2 regions of the Amycolatopsis sp. NPDC059235 genome follow, and region 2 is predicted to be linked to the other one. Evidence: riboswitches for the same ligand, from Rfam matches in the RefSeq annotation. Region 2 holds a riboswitch; the other holds the start of a gene.
The links. A riboswitch is a leader RNA that binds a small molecule or an ion and turns the genes downstream of it on or off. The one in region 2 is predicted to bind cobalamin.
Positions count from the first base shown of each region.

Region 1: it holds a riboswitch for cobalamin, as region 2 does, so the genes downstream of both, ACFXI3_RS11415 (hypothetical protein) here and metE (5-methyltetrahydropteroyltriglutamate--homocysteine S-methyltransferase) in region 2, are expected to answer to the same signal.

Region 1 covers NZ_JBHZAG010000012.1:105,885-109,029, forward strand. The annotation lists gene ACFXI3_RS11405 (ABC transporter ATP-binding protein) at 1-110, opposite strand, end outside; gene ACFXI3_RS11410 (CbiQ family ECF transporter T component) at 107-1,186, opposite strand; gene ACFXI3_RS11415 (hypothetical protein) at 1,173-1,823, opposite strand; cobalamin riboswitch at 1,836-1,985, opposite strand; gene ACFXI3_RS11420 (Gfo/Idh/MocA family protein) at 2,014-2,907, shown strand; gene ACFXI3_RS11425 (GNAT family N-acetyltransferase) at 3,101-3,145, shown strand, end outside.
Region 2 covers NZ_JBHZAG010000048.1:29,404-32,548, reverse strand. The annotation lists gene ACFXI3_RS27485 (ribonucleotide-diphosphate reductase subunit beta) at 1-246, shown strand, start outside; gene ACFXI3_RS27480 (hypothetical protein) at 354-713, opposite strand; cobalamin riboswitch at 1,106-1,327, shown strand; gene metE (5-methyltetrahydropteroyltriglutamate--homocysteine S-methyltransferase) at 1,418-3,145, shown strand, end outside.

The DNA.
Region 1 (3,145 bases), on a different contig from region 2:
CGCCCGGCGACCAGGCAGAGCTCGCCTTCCTCGATCACGAGGTCGACGTCCCGGAGCACCGGCCGGTCCGCCCCGTCGTAGGTGACGCTGACGTGCGAGAACTCGATCATCGGGCGACCTCCGACACCAGCGCCGGACGCGGCGCGAACCAAGCGGGCAGCACACTGATCAGCACCGCGACGGTCGGCAGCAGCGGCAGCTCCGGCCAGGTCAGCGGGCTGGCCGGGGTGGTGAGCGACACCGGGTCGGCAATCAGCACGAGCACCGCGGTCGTGACGCCGCACAGCGCGACCAGCGTCTCCGGCAGCCGCCACGGATCGGGCCGGTAGGTCGTTCGCCGGATCTGCCGTCCGCCCAGCACGAATCCGGCGGTGGCGAGCACCAGACCGGCGATGAGCATCGGCACGCCGAGCCACGAAGCGGACCCGTCGAGCACGCCGTAAACCCCCACCGCGACGCCGACCAGCCCGGCCAGCACGCAGGTCGCGATCAGGATCCGGACGCGTGGCGAGAGATACGCGCGCCGTCCGTAGCCGCGGGAATCCATCGCCGACGCGAGCTGCAGCGATCGGTCCATGGCGTCGGCGAGCACGGGCACGAAAATCCCCTTCACGAACCGAAGGCCGCGCGTCTTGCCGGAACGCAGCCGACGCGCGCGGCGCACCCGTTGCACGCTCTCGACCAATTGCGGCGCGACGGACAACGCGACCGTGACCGCGGTACCAACCTCATACAGCGCGCCGGGTACGGCTTTGAGCAGGCGTTTCGGGTTCGCCAGCGCGTTCGCGGCCCCGATGCAGAGCACGATCGTGGCCAGCCGGAGCCCGTCGTACAGCCCGCCGAGCAGCTCCTCGGCCGAAGTAGGGCCGAGGAGCTGAATGCCGGCGGCGACGCTCGGCAGCGGGATGGTCGGCAGCGTGAACAGGATGTGGCCGCCGTCCTCGCCGCCGATCAGGATCCGGAACAGCACGCGCGACGCCAGGATCACCCCGGCGATCCAGGCGTACATCCGGAACGCCAGCGCCCACGGCGCGTCGCCGCGGCGGAGCACCACGACGAACCCGGCGACCGCGATCACGAGCGCGAGCAGAACCGGGTTCGTGGTCCGGCTCGCGGCGACGGCGAGCGCGAGCGCCCACACCCACCACGCGCCGGGATGGAGCGCCCGCGGACTACTCCGCGGCACGCCTGCGACGCACCGCGACGACCGTCCCGGCCACCGCGAGCAGCACGACGACCACGATGCCGATCACCAGGCCCCACGGGAATCCACTGTCCGAAGTGGACGCCGGGGCTTGGGCAGGCGCGGCGGCCTTGCGCACCGGCTCGGTGCGCGGCGGCGGATACTCGGTGTAGGACTTGCCGATCGCGAAGGACCAGCCCTCGAACGCCCCGGCCGGCGGCTTCCAGCTCTGTGCGCCGACCTGCGCCGACTCCCATTTGCCGCCGTTGGTGGCGGTCCAGAAGCTCCACGACGCCTTCTCCGGCGGCATCCCGGTGCAGGCTTGGTCAGCGGGCTTGCCCTCGATCTTGCACATCACGGCCAGGCCGTATTTGCCCGCGCCGGCGAGTTCGAAACCCGCGTTCTGCAGGGCGGTGACGCCGTTTTCCTGCTTGCCGGGCGCGCACCGGATGAGGGTTTCCCCGCCCAGCCCCTGGAAATCGACGATTACCGTGACGCCGTTGTCGTCCTGGCAATAGCCGTCGGCGCCCTTGCCGGGCGTGGTCGCGGAGGCGGAGGACGCCCCGCCTAAACCGGTGGCGACGAGAAGAGCGCAGCCGGCGAGGACTCGCCCCCAGTGCCGCGCGTGCACGAATCGCATGTCAGATGTACCTCGCATCGATCGGACCACGACGGGCGATCCGGCTCGCGGTCCCTCGAGGGGCCGCTCACGGTTGCGGGCCAGCGCCGGATTCTCACCGGCTTCCCCCGTTCGTGGCGAAGAACTTGTCGACGTTAACGCACCGCAGGCCCCGCTGGAAGCGACCGCGGCCACACCTACACTTCCGGGCGTGGGACAGGACCAGCTGCGCGTCGGCCTCGTAGGAACCGGACCGTGGGCCACCACGGTGCACGCTCCCGGGCTCGCGGATCATCCAGGGACCGTGCTCAGTGCCGTGTGGAGCCGTCGGCCGGAGGCCGCCGCCGCGCTCGCGCAGGCCTACGACGCCGTGCCGACCAGCGATCTGGACGAGCTGTTCGAGCAGGTCGACGCGCTCGCGTTCGCCGTACCGCCGACCGTGCAGGCCGAGCTGGCGACCCGGGCCGCGGAGGCGGGCAAGCACCTGATCCTCGAGAAGCCGATCGCCCCCGACCTCGCCTCGGCGCAGCGTCTCGCCGACGCCGTGACGTCCGCTGGCGTCGCGTCGCTGGTGATGCTGACGCTGCGGTTCGCTCAGCAGACGCGCGATTGGCTGGACGGCGTCACCGCTGCTGGCGGTTGGCGAGGCGGCAGCGTGCGGTGGCTGTCCGGCGCATTGCTCGCCGGGAAGTACGCGACCTCGGCCTGGCGGCAGGATCCGGCTGCCGGCGCGCTCGCCGACATCGGCCCGCACGCGTTCGACCTGCTCGACGCCGCCCTCGGCCCGATCACCGACGTCCTCGCCGCGCACCGCGGTCCCGAGGACCTGTGGCAACTGCTGCTCGAACACGAAGGCGGCATCACGAGCACCGCGACGCTCAGCCTGCGCCTGCCGGTGCAGCCGACGGTGGTCGAGTACTCGGTCTTCGGCGAGCACGGCTTCCGCACCCTCGGCCGCACCGGCACGGCGAACGACGCGTACACCGCGCTGCTGGACGATTTCGCCGCGATGGTGTCGTGCGGAACGACCACGCATCCCTGCGATGTCCGGCGGGGCGTGCACCTGGCTCGGATCGTGGACCAGGCGCGCGCCGCTCTTCGCTGAGCCCGTTTATTCGCTTGCCCGGCCTGAGACGATGAACGGGAAGTTCGTTTCGGACGAAGGAATGCCTATGTGCTCCGCCACGGCCCACTCCGGCCGCGTGGCCTGAGCTGTTCGGCCTGCGCGCCGGTCGTGGGGTTCGCCCTGCCCGGTTCTTGTGCTGCATTCCTTCTTTCTCGAAAGGCTTCCACCAGAGATGTCCGCCCTTCAGGCCTACGTCCGCGCGACCGCACCGATCGGC
Region 2 (3,145 bases):
GAAGTGAAGTACGCCCGCGACACCATGCCGCGCGGCATGCTCGGCCTGTCGGCTGACCTGTGCGAGCAGTACATGCACTTCATCACCGACCGCCGCGCCCAGCAGATCGGCCTGACCCCGATCTACGGCGAGAACGAAAACCCGTTCCCGTGGATGTCGGAGGCGATGGACCTGAAGAAGGAGAAGAACTTCTTCGAGACCCGCGTCATCGAGTACCAGTCCGGCGGGGCCCTCGACTGGGACTGATCCCACCCCGAGGCAACTGCTGAAACTCGGCCGCACCCTGGGCAGCCAGGGTGCGGCCGAGTTCGTTTACCCGGCACCAGACCGGCCGCCGCGGCCAGTCCGCTTCGTCACTTCAGTGCCGACACCACTCCAAACGTCGCAAGGTCGTGCGGCTCCGCCAGGATCGACCAGCCCAGCATGTGCCCGGATTTCGCATCCACCGTGACGGTGAGCACGTTTCCCCTGGGAGCCTTGCTTCCCGGAGGCACCTTGGCGGCGTGCCCGACGAAGTTTCCGGTCATTTGAATCAAATACACCGGATCGTTGGCTTCGGGCTGCGTTCCGTCAATATGCTTGAGCGTGTTGCGGTCGGTTTCTACATACTGAATAGCGGACGGACTGTCCTCGTCATTCGCGGCAGCCAACCTCTTCGCCGTACTCAGCAGGTCGGCGGGAGTAGGCGGCGTGACGTTGCTTTCGGCAGACATCTTCTCCGTCCTGTCCACACAGGGCTTGCGCTTTTCAGCACGCATTCCGGGCGAGACCCGCCGCTCGCACAAGAGCCGAGAACAACTCCGCAGTTTGTCCGCCCTGGCGCACCCGAGGAACCGCCGACCGGGTGACAAGTCAGACTACGAAGACCTCCCGGTACATGACTATTTTCGGGCAGAGACTGAAGAATAATGAGCCCCTGTGGCTATCCAGCGAGCAATAGCGAAGTCTCAACAGACAATGCGCCGAAAACCTGAGCCGCACGCGGTGCCGCTCCCTCCACCAGCAGCTCAGCCTGGCTCGCCAACGCGCTCACCGGGGCCAAGCCGCCAGGCGACGAGCACCTTGACACCCCCTCCCGCACCCCGGGACCTTGCCCAAACCCGCTAAACTTCCCCACGCCACTGGTTCGTCAGAACGCACCCGCGCTCTGACGAGGCAACAGGGAACCCGGTGCGATTCCGGGACTGCCCCGCAGCGGTATGTGGGAACGAAAGCTGTCACCGCGAACGCGGTAAAGCACTGGGCGCCCCGCCCGGGAAGCGACAGCCGGTAGGCACGAGCGACACGCCCACGAGTCCGAATACCTGCCAATGGCACGCACGCCGACGGCGTGCGTGAGTCCGGGCCTCGCGGGACAGGGCGCCGACCGAAGCACGACGTTTCCGCGTGCCCGGGCTCTTCCGGCGAGCACGTGAGGATGCATGCTGTGAACACCATCGGCACCACGATTCTCGGCTACCCGCGAATCGGCCCGGCCAGGGAACTGAAACGGGCACTCGAGGCCTACTGGGCAGGCACCGGCACCGAGGAAGAACTCCAGGCCACCGCCCGACGGCTGCGCGAGCAAACCTGGACCGCCCTGCGCGACCAAGGCCTGGACTCAATCCCCTCCAGCACCTTCTCCCTCTACGACCAGGTACTGGACACCACCGCCCTCTTCGGCGCACTGCCGCAACGCTTCACCCGCCTAGGCCTCTCCCCTCTGGACACCTACTTCGCCGCCGCCCGCGGCGTCCCGGACGCCCCCGCACTGGAAATGACGAAGTGGTTCGACACCAACTACCACTACCTCGTCCCGGAACTGGGCCCGGACTCCCGATTCGCCCTCACCGGCACCGCCCCGGTCGACGAGGTTCGCGAAGCCCGCGCCCTCGGCATCACCCCGCGTCCGGTGCTCGTCGGACCGGTCACCTTTCTCTTGCTGGCCAAGGCGACCCAGCCCGGATTCAGCCCGCTGGAACTGCTGGACGAACTTCTCCCCGCGTACGCCGAATTGCTCGGCAAGCTGGCCGACGAGGGCGTCGAATGGGTCCAGTTGGACGAGCCGGCCTTCGCGGCCGACCGAACGAACCAGGAGTTCAACGCGCTCACCCGCGCCTATCACTGGCTGGCAAAGGAAAAACACCGGCCGAAGCTCTTGGCAGCCGGATACTTCGGCAGCCTCGGCCGAGCACTCGGCATACTGGCGCGCTCCCCCATCGAAGCAGTAGCCGTCGACCTGGTGACCGACGCGTCCTTTGTAGACAAAGTGGCCGCCGAAGACGCGTTACGGGACAAGGAAGTACTCGCCGGAGTAGTGGACGGCCGCAACGTCTGGCGCACCGACCCCGGCGTCGCACTGGCCCGCGCAGCGCGGCTGAAGGCCACCGCAGCTCACGTAAGCATCTCGACGTCGTGCTCGCTGCTGCACGTCCCTTACGACGTCGAAGCGGAGACAGATCTCAACCCACGCCTGAAGAATTGGCTCGCCTTCGCCCGGCAGAAAGTGGACGAGGTCGTCTTGCTCGGCCGAGCCCTCCACGGCGAGGACGTCGACCTCAGTCCAGCGCGGGCCGCCGTCGCCGATCGAGCCAGCGCTGCGGAGCTCAACGACGCCGACGTCCGCGCTCGCGTCGCAGCGCTCCGGCCGGAGGACACCGTCCGCACCCCATACGCAGAACGTGCTGCAGCGCAACAGAAATCACTCAATCTTCCGCCACTGCCGACCACCACCATCGGCTCCTTCCCGCAAACCGGCGAGGTCCGCCGAGCCCGAGCGGCACACCGCGCAGGCAAACTCGACGACACGGCGTACCGGGACGCGATGCGCACCGAGATCGAGCGGGTCGTGCGGCTTCAGGAAAACCTCGGCCTCGACGTCCTGGTACACGGCGAGCCGGAACGCAACGACATGGTCCAGTACTTCGCCGAACAACTGACCGGATTCGCGGCGACAACCCTCGGCTGGGTCCAATCGTACGGATCCCGTTGTGTCCGCCCGCCGATCCTGTTCGGCGACGTCTCCCGTCCGAAGCCGATGACCGTCGAATGGACCCAGTACGCGCAAAGCCGCACCGACCGGCCGGTGAAAGGCATGCTGACCGGCCCCGTCACGATCCTGGCCTGGTCATTCGTCCGCGACGACCAGCCACTGCCCGACACCGCA